2 regions of the Solibacillus sp. FSL R7-0682 genome follow, and region 1 is predicted to be linked to the other one. Evidence: predicted binding sites of a transcription regulator. Region 1 holds the regulator's gene; the other holds the start of a gene.

Region 1 (5,144 bases):
AATTAGAGGTAATAAATGTCGGAAGCTCTTCACTCATGCGATAATGTAAAATCGTCCCTAATATTTCGTCCCTTGTCCAAGCAGACATCGTTTCTGCTCCTATATCATCTAGCATTAATACAGGTGCCTTTTTCACATAATCAATTTTTTCATTTAATGAATTGTCGCCTATCGCATTTTTCATTTCTCGTAAAAACTCCGGAACGAATACGACAACCGATTTTACCTTTAAAGAAGCTAGCTCATTTGCAATTGCCCCTAGTACGAAGGATTTACCCACTCCAAATGGACCGTATAAATAAAAACCTCTCTTTGGAAGGTTGCCTGTACTTTTATAGTATGCTACAAATTCTGCTGCTTGATCGGCAATACTTAAACGGGAATGATTGTCAATCGCTAAGTCTTTTAATGTAGCCTTTAATACGTCTTTTGGCATGTGCATACTTGAAATCATATTAGCAACTTCTCGACGTTCATCTTCACGCATTTTTTGCTCACATGCTACGTACGTAATATCTATTACATTGCGTGTAATAAATAGCTTCGGAACATAACCCTGCAATAAATTATTACAGTTTCTCGTATCACCACAGCCACAGCAAGTAGTCGCTTGATTAATATATTCATATAATTTCGGTAAACTAATATCGACCATCTCTTTTGTGACTTGTTGTTCATGCTCTTGTAAAAATTGTTGTACTTTTGGATGCTCGATTGTTGCTCGTCTCATTGCTTCAAATCGTTCTTCAAACGATGGCATCTTTTTCTTAATTTGATTTAATTGTTCATTTATTGGTTCGATCGTTATTCACCTGCCTTATCTTGTTGACCAAGTTTTTGTAATATCTTCAAACGCTCTTCTTCAAAGTTGACCGCATGATCACTTGCTGGCTGAGCTTCTTCATTACGCTTATAAAACCAGTCAGGAATTTGCTCATCACGACCATTTTTCCGATTATACGATTGCTTTTTTGCTGTTTGTGTTGGTTGTTTAACTGTACTAGCATTCGTACTGTCTTGCTTCCACTGTGCATATTTATCTCGCTCTTGGCGCGCTAAATCCATTGCTTCCTTCGCTGTTTTTAATTGCTTACGGTTCCAATGGTCTGCGATTTTCTCAACGTAGCTTTTAGGCAGCTTCATATCTGTAGAAAGCATAACGTATTCTAATAGTACATTTGCGACTCCTACTGGCATGCCATACTTAACAACTAAATCCTCTGCAAGTTGAATCGAAGAAGGAATTGGCTCCTTCCCATCATTAATATCTCGTAATACTTGAACTGGAGGCGTCGTTTCCAAATATTGAAGGAGCTCTTGCTCTTTCGTTAAATTTTCAGTGCTAGCCGTCTCTTGTTTTGTTGTGTCAAACACTTTTACTAAAGCCGGTGCGTCAGTTGAAACAGTTAGCTTATAATAATCAGCCGCTTCCTTTTTCAAGCGTGTAGTCGTTAACTTATTTTGATCATCTAACGCTGCAATTACAACCTTTTGCATTTGTAAAGGTGTAAGTTGATATAAGAACGCAAGCTTCGCAATCATTTCCTTTGCTTTTACAGTTAATGCTGACCTAGGAATTAGCTGTTCAGATAAACCGGCCTGCAATAAGTTAAAGTCAAATTGGGTATAGTGAAAAGGATAATCAGATTGTTGAACAGGTATTTCTGAATAATTATCGACCGGCAATTTACTATTAACTGGGCGATACACATCAATAAATGTTCGTGTCACTTCCTCAAAATGCTCTTTACTTGGCTGTATTAAAAAACGCTGACGTAATTTCCTATACGGAGCTTCGCCAATTTTGCTAAATAAAAACATCGATAAAAGTGGATCTTTAAAAAAGCTCGGTGCATCTAATGGACGAACGAGCTCATATATAAAATGACGCTGTTCGTCAATATCTCTTCTAAATGTGCGTAGCAAGCCAATAGCTTCTAATGCAATCCGTGCTTCAAATATCTTTTTTAATGGCACTGATAATACATTCATTAAATAATAATGAGTATATTGCTGAGGCACTTGACTTTCTGCTTCCGCCCAAAGTGTTAAATAAAGACTAATTGGCTCTGGACCTGTTAATGGTTGATAAAATAATGTTAATAATTGACGTTCATTTGTAGATAATGCGTGAGGGAGCGTTATTTCAAAATGATCCGTAGGCTGTAATTCGTTAAAGTGAACCATTTTTTGTCCCCCTCCTTGTTATTTTCCATTCGATTGGCGTGTCATAATTTCCTTTAACTCTTCAATGAATACAGTAATATCTTTAAATTGTCGATAAACGGATGCAAAGCGAACATAGGCTACTTCATCCACTTTTGCTAGGTGATCCATCACCATTTCCCCAACATCTTCAGAGCGAACTTCAGCATTTCCGATACGGCGTAATTCTTTTTCAATGCTTAATACAATTTCTTCAAGTTGCTCTAATGGGACAGGTCGTTTTTCACAGGCACGAATAAGTCCACGCAACACTTTTTCACGACTAAACTCTTCGCGTGAGCCTTCTTTTTTAACGACAATTAATGGTGTCTCTTCTATTTTTTCGAACGTTGTGAAACGGAAGCCACATGACTCACACTCACGACGTCTACGAATTTCTTTATTATCATCGACAGGTCTTGAATCTACAACACGTGTACCGTTGTATTGACAAGCTGGACATCTCATAGTTTGTTCTCCTGAATTTTCTTAGTATATAGGTATTATAACAAAAACAACGCGTATGAAATAGTGATTCCTACGCGTACAAATAATTCCATTAAGATTTATTGTTTACTATATAAATAACTTCCCTTTTATGCGAATAAGAAAAAGCCTTTCTCAGAAACAAATCATCATTTCTGAAAAAAGGCTAATGAAAGCAAACTAAGCGTGTACTGTCGCTAATTCATTTGCGATTTTTGTTGCTAAGTCTACAACACGTGCAGAGTAACCCCACTCATTATCGTACCAAGCGATTACTTTCACTTTACGATCACCTAAAACGATTGTTGTTAAACCATCAACAGTAGAAGAGTACGTTGTTGTATTGTAGTCAGAAGATACTAATGGTTCCATTGAGAAGTTTAAAATACCGTTCATTTTACCTTCAGCAGCTTGTTTAAATGCAGCATTTACTTCTTCAACTGTCACGTCTTTTTCTAGGTCTACAACTAAGTCTACTAAAGAAACGTTTGGTGTTGGTACACGTAATGCCATACCGTGAATTTTGCCATCTAATTCTGGTAACACTAAACGCAATGCTTTTGCAGCACCAGTAGAAGTTGGGATAATTGACGATGCGCAGTTACGTGCACGGCGTAAATCTTTATGTGGGTTGTCAATGTTATTTTGATCATTTGTGTATGCATGAACTGTTGTCATTAGACCGTTTACGATACCGAATTCATCGTTTAATACTTTCGCTACTGGCGCTAAGCAGTTTGTTGTACAAGATGCATTTGAAATAACATCATGTTTTGATAAATCTAATTTATCGTCGTTTACACCTAAAACGACTGTAATATCTTCATTTTTACCAGGAGCAGTTAAAATAACTTTTTTCGCACCAGCTTCTAAATGCATTGCCGCTTTGTCACGATCATTAAATTTACCAGTAGCTTCAATTACGATATCTACACCCATTTTAGCCCAAGGTAATTTTAATGGATCACGCTCGCTTACTAGCTCAACACGTTTTCCATTTACAATTAAAGCGCCTTCAATAGCTTCAACTGTACCAGGGAACATACCGTGATTTGTGTCATACTTAATCAAATGTGCTAACGTTTCAGCTGGATAGCTAGCATTTACCGCTACGATATTAACATCGCCGCGCATCATAGCTTGACGGAACACCATACGACCGATACGGCCAAAACCATTAATTGCAATAGAAACTGTCATATTATATAAATCCTCCTAAAAGTACATTTGTTCATTTTTCTTTATTCGCTCATTAGTATAACACATTTTTTATAAAGGTGAACATATTTCACATACATAAAAAAAGTTGTTATTTTCTGATAATAGTATGCTCATTTCAGTACATAATTTGCTGTATTAAGTAAGAAAAAGCCAGTGAAAAGTATAATACTTTTCACTGGCTTTTCACCTCTATTTTATTACATTCCAATCGCGTAATTGAGTTTCCAATTGTTCAGCTGTTTCTTCCACAGTCCCATCATTTTCGATGACTGCATCCGCTTTAGCCGCTTTCTCAGCTACAGAGATTTGTGTTGCAATACGAGCACGTGCCTCTTCCTCCGAAAAACCATTTCGTGCCATTAGGCGCTTTAATTGCACTTCTTCTGAAACAAAAACGACTAAAATTTTATCTACAAAATGCTGTAGCTTGCTTTCAAATAATAGCGGAATATCCATAATAACTGTCTTTTCACCACTTGCTAAATGTTCATCACGTTGACGTAGCATTTCCGCGCGAATAGCTGGATGAATAATTGCATTTAAAACCTCACGCTTACTCTCATCATGAAAAATAATCGAGCCTACTTTCGCACGGTCCATTGAGCCATCTTCCGCAATAACTTGCTGACCAAATGCTTCCGCAATTTTTACAAGTGTCTCACTTCCCGGCTCCACTACTTGACGTGCTACAATATCCGCGTCGACAATTGGTAAATTATAAGCTGCCAACATATGTGCAACAGTACTTTTCCCACTCGCAATACTACCTGTTAATCCAATGATCACAAGAAATACCCCTTTATTTTCAATTAATAGTCCCTAATCGAGACGAATACTTAGCGGTAGCTGGAGATACCCACTGAGTATTTATCTTTGGCATTTCGGGCAATAAGTTGATGTTCTTCCTGCAATGACAATTGATTTTGTCGTAGTGTCACAAGTTAAACATTGTTTTTTCCCGTACATTTTCAAGCGGTGCTGCATTGTACCAGCGCCACCATTTATGCTTCGATAATCCGAAATCGTCGAGCCTCCCGAGTTTATACTTTCCTGCAACACATCACAGATGACCTGAAACAACTGCTGCTTTCGTTCACGACTAATTCGGTTCGTTTTTCTTCCAGGATGAATGTTCATTTTAAATAGTGACTCCGTTGCATAAATATTACCGCAGCCTGATATTACTTGACCATCCATAATAACCTCTTTAATTGGTTTATTTCTATATTTTG
Region 2 (5,144 bases), 480 kb from region 1:
TGTGTAAAAATGAAAAAAATTACTTTAATCATAGGAATCTTGAAGAACTTTTCCCCTTTCCAAATCCACTAAATAATATGAGCTACTCGGATCAACACCCATATCACTACAATTATCTTTAAAAGTAAATTAAAAAAACTGCACCTTCACTTGTTAGATATGTCTAACAAGTGAAGGTGCAATTTAAACAATACAGGATTTTTTCTTAAACTTTTAATAACATAGTGTAACTTTTACTTTCTGAACGTACACCTTATAAACCACATTTAAGCTGTGCACCACAGTTTGTACATGTGTTACAGCCGCCCATTTCCTCTACCGTACCTTGACGGCAAACTGGGCAAGTATTACCAACTTCAGAGCCAATTGTTACGTCAGTATCTGTTAATGGCTTAATTGTATCCACTAATACGACTTGGCGCTTCACTTGTTCTTCAGCTTGCTTTAATTCTTCAAATTCTAATTGCTCATCTGAATGAGATTCTTCTGCTTTTAACGTTAATACTTGTGTATCACGAGAGCCATCTACATATACCGTACCACCTTTAGCGCCGCCTTTGTATAGACGCTCGTACACTTGTTGTACTTGTTCTACACCGTAGCCTTTTGGTGCATTTACAGTTTTAGAAATTGATGAGTCAATCCAGTTTTGGATGATGCATTGTACATCCGCATGGGCTTCTGCAGATAGTTCCATGGACGATTTGAACCAACTTGGTAAATTGTTTTCATCTACACCTGGATTTGCATCTAAGTACTCTTTTACGATTTCTGCTTTTACTTCAATAAATTTACCTAAACGACCTGAACGGTAGTAAGTAAAGCTGAAGTATGGCTCTAGACCTGTTGCCACGCCAACCATTGTACCTGTGCTTCCTGTAGGAGCAACTGTTAATAAATGCGAGTTACGGATACCACTTGCGATAATCCCTTCTCGAATATGCTCTGGCATTTTTTTCATAAAGCCAGTATTAATAAATGCTTCACGTAAACGAGCTGTTTCTTCGCCTGTTTCACCTTCTAAGAATGGGAAGCTTCCGCGCTCTGTTGCTAATTCAATCGATTGTTCATATGCAGCGATTGCAATTGTTTTAAAGATTTCATCGACAAGCTGATTGCCCTCTTCTGAACCGTATTCTTTTTCACAATAAATTAGTAAGTCAGCAAGTCCCATAACGCCAAGACCTACACGGCGTTCGCCTAGTGCTTGCTTTTTGTTATCTTCTAAGAAGTAAGGTGTTGCATCAATAACGTTGTCTTGCATACGTACGCCAACTTTTACAGTTTTACGTAACGCATCAAAATCAACTGTTTTTGTTTCTTTATTTGCAAACTGCGCTAAGTTCACTGCAGCTAAGTTACATACTGAGTATGGCGCAAGAGGTTGTTCACCACACGGATTCGTTGCTACAACCTGTTGACCATATGCTTTTGCATTTGTCATATCGTTTGCATTATCGATAAAGAAAATTCCTGGCTCCGCAGCATAAGTCGCACAAATATTAATTAAATTCCAAAGATCCTTTGCTTTAATTGTGCGGTATGTACGTACTGGATAGCCTAGCTTTTCCCATTCACGAACATCGCCTACTTCATGCCATTTTTCGTTGTAATCCTTCATTTGCTCTGGTGTGTAGTTTGCAACATCTGGGAAGCGTAATGGGAAGTCACTATCCGTTTCAACTGCATGCATAAACTCTTTCGTTAATGTAACTGAAATATTAGCGCCCGTTAAAAACTCTGGGTTATGCACCGAATATGTTCCACCATCACGAAGCTTCATTTCTGCATCACGGATAATCGATTCGTTAAACCCACCGAAGCCTTCGATGTTTTTATAGTTTACAATACCTTGATACATTGCATCTTCTTGCTGTGTTAAAGGCTTGAATTTTAATTTTTCTTTTGCTAAACGGATAATTGATTCATCTGTTGTATTTTCGATTAAATAACGTAAAATACGTGGATTTTGCATTTTTGAAATGATGAATTCAACGATATCTGGATGCCAATCCGCTAACATAATCATTTGAGCACCGCGTCTTGAACCACCTTGTTCAACTAGATGTGTTAGCTTTGCAATATCATCTAACCAGCTAACAGAACCTGATGATTTACCATTTACACCGCGCGCTAACGTATTACGTGGTCGAAGTGTTGAACCGTTTGTCCCAACACCACCGCCGCGACTCATAATTTCCATTACTTGCTTACGGTGATCACTAATGCCCTCACGAGAATCAGCCACAAATGGCATAACATAACAGTTAAAGAATGTAACTTCCGTTTCAGAGCCAGCACCGTAAATTACGCGACCAGCTGGAATGAAATTTAATTTTACAAGTTGCTCGTAAAATTTTTCAAACCATTCTTGACGTTTCTCTGGTGTTTTTTCTACTGAAGCTAGCCCTGTTGCATTACGTTTAGCAATTTGCTCATAATAAATTTCTAATGGTTTTTCGATAATATCAAGTGAACGGACAATAATACCCGTTACTTGCTCGTCCGGTTCTAGCACATGACGATAATCTTCTTCTATTAAAATTGATGCGGTTTTGTTTTCGTGGTCGATTGATTGTACAATGCCTAACCCACGAGCAGGGAATTTCGGATCTTGTTTTACAGTTAGTACAACAAAATCACCTGCTTTTAATGTTTTCTTTTCCGTGTCCTTAAAAGAATAACGGTCGATCATTACAAGACGAGATACCCCTTTATGGGTAATGTGCATATCCGGTGTAATTGGATGCACTTGCGGAAATTCCTTAATATCTTGATTTAATTGATCGACTGGGATGGTTTGCTCTACTACACTTGCCATCACAAAAGCCCCCTTTGAACGATTGAATATTGTTAAACTTCCCAACAAAAATGAGAATCAAACACTATATATTGTGTTTGATTCTTTTGTACTAAACTATATGTTGAGTCCAATTTATTTACTTAAAAAAGATTACAACATATATTTTTTTCAAACAAGGGCTTGATTTTTTTTTTTTTATAGTAAGTCCACTAATATCAACGTTTCGAGTCCCAAAAAAAATTTTCAAACAGATGTTCGTTTTTATTTTTTGAAATTCCATTCATCTGTCAAATACTTTTTTCGTTCAATTTCTTGAACATATTGTAACTGTTCATTTGTTAACTTATACGGAATGAGTTTAATTTGTAGTGCTTCTTCAAATCCTTTTGAGAATGCTTCCATACATTGTTCTATTGTAAATTTTATTTCTGTTAATTGATTAATGGCTACTGCTTTTTCTGGTAACTTTTGGCGCATCTTTTCTTTCGATATTTCAGAATCAAAATTAAAAACTGAAAGTAATAACTCTTCATCTAAATCTAATAAGATGGCACCATGTTGTAAAATAACACCTTTTTGACGTGTTTGCGCACTACCCGCTACTTTTTTACCTTCAACAACAAGTTCATACCAGCTCGGTGCATCAAAACAAACCGCGCTTTTTGGTTTTTTCAAATCATCTAATTTTTCTTGCGTATCAGGTACGCTAAAATACGCTTCTAAGCCTAGTTTTTGGAATCCCAATAAAAGACCCTCACTAATGACACGATATGCTTCTGTGACGCTTGCAGGCATTTCTGGATAGTTTTCTGATACGATTACCGAATAAGTAAGTTCTTGATCATGTAAAACTGCTCGTCCACCTGTTGGACGGCGTACAAAACCTAAATTTTTCTCATTAATCGTCTCCATATTAATATCACGTGCAACTTGCTGAAAATAACCGATTGAAAGTGTCGCAGGATTCCATTCATAAAATCGAATGACTGGTGGTATACTACCTTCACTATGCCAATCAAGTAACGCTTCATCCAAGGCCATATTAAAAGATGGACTGCATGGGCCTGAATTAATAAAATACCATTGTTTTTTCAAAATATACTCGCCTCCACTAATGCATTTTTACAAACTGACTCGACTATCTCTAGTTCATCTTTTATAATAGAACTAGAGAAAGAAAGGGGCAATATTGCAGTGACAATTTTATACACGATTTTAGCTATTTTAGCAGTCATCGTAGTGTATGTAGTAGTAAATTCACTACGCTTAAAAAAAGCCGTAACAAACTTAACACAAGAGCAATTTATTGAAGGCTACCGTAAAGCACAATTAATTGATTTACGTGAACCAAAAGAATTCGAAGCAGGACACATTTTAGGCGCTCGTAACATCCCTATGACACAATTTAACACACGTCATAAGGAGATTCGTCCAGATCTACCAGTATATCTTTACTGCCAAAACTCTGGTCGTAGCTCTCGTGCTGCATTAAACTTAAAGAAAAAAGGCTACACACAAATTTACCAACTTCAAGGTGGGTTTAAAACTTGGACAGGTAAAGTTAAATCAAAATAATTTCTTCAGCCGTCCTACATTATCCATGTGGGACGGCTTTTTATTTGGAGTTTCTACTATTATATAGAAAATTGTAAGAAGTCTAACTTCTACTAAAAAAAAGACAGGAGATTCCCCCCTGCCTTTCTTCATTTCTTCATATTACGCTTCTTGCTTCGTATAGCGTAAAATCGGTGTACGAGCAGCACGTGTTTCATCTAGTCGATTGACGACAGTTGTATGCGGTGCCTCTTGTACTAATGTTGGATTATCAATTGTTTCTTGCGCAATTTGAATCATCGCATCACAGAATGCATCTAACGTTTCTTTCGATTCCGTCTCAGTTGGTTCAATCATAATTCCCTCTTCTACGTTTAACGGGAAGTACACAGTTGGTGGGTGGTAGCCAAAGTCTAAAAGGCGTTTAGCAATATCAAGTGTACGAACACCTAGTTTCTTTTGACGACGACCTGATAATACGAATTCATGCTTACAATGACGGTTGAACGGAAGATCGAAGTGTTCTTCTAAGCGACGCATCATATAGTTTGCATTTAAAACAGCATATTCAGTTACTGCTTTTAAGCCGTCTGGACCCATCGTACGAATGTACGTATAAGCACGTACATTAATGCCAAAGTTTCCATAGAATGGTTTCACACGTCCGATTGATTGCGGACGGTTGTAATCAAAGTGGAATGAGCCATCTTCTTTTTTCACTAATACTGGCTTTGGTAAGAAAGGAATTAAATCTGCCTTCACCCCTACTGGACCAGAACCTGGACCA

What was found. Region 1 encodes NrdR, which represses ribonucleotide reductase genes. Its sites were predicted from a motif close to AACACNATATATNGTGTT; they were not measured.
Region 2: a site for NrdR is predicted at 2,882-2,899, ahead of MKZ17_RS08005 (vitamin B12-dependent ribonucleotide reductase). Genes of this name have one in related genera too.

What each region holds. Positions count from the first base shown of each region.
Region 1 covers NZ_JBBOUI010000001.1:1,091,411-1,096,554, reverse strand. Annotated here, with positions in the region: gene dnaI (primosomal protein DnaI) at 1-802, opposite strand, end outside; gene MKZ17_RS05605 (replication initiation and membrane attachment family protein) at 805-2,187, opposite strand; gene nrdR (transcriptional regulator NrdR) at 2,206-2,673, opposite strand; gene MKZ17_RS05595 (glyceraldehyde-3-phosphate dehydrogenase) at 2,872-3,891, opposite strand; gene coaE (dephospho-CoA kinase) at 4,102-4,698, opposite strand; gene mutM (bifunctional DNA-formamidopyrimidine glycosylase/DNA-(apurinic or apyrimidinic site) lyase) at 4,780-5,144, opposite strand, start outside.
Region 2 covers NZ_JBBOUI010000001.1:1,567,887-1,573,030, reverse strand. Annotated here, with positions in the region: gene MKZ17_RS08005 (vitamin B12-dependent ribonucleotide reductase) at 254-2,821, opposite strand; gene MKZ17_RS08000 (lipoate--protein ligase family protein) at 3,065-3,844, opposite strand; gene MKZ17_RS07995 (rhodanese-like domain-containing protein) at 3,998-4,378, shown strand; gene gcvPB (aminomethyl-transferring glycine dehydrogenase subunit GcvPB) at 4,520-5,144, opposite strand, start outside.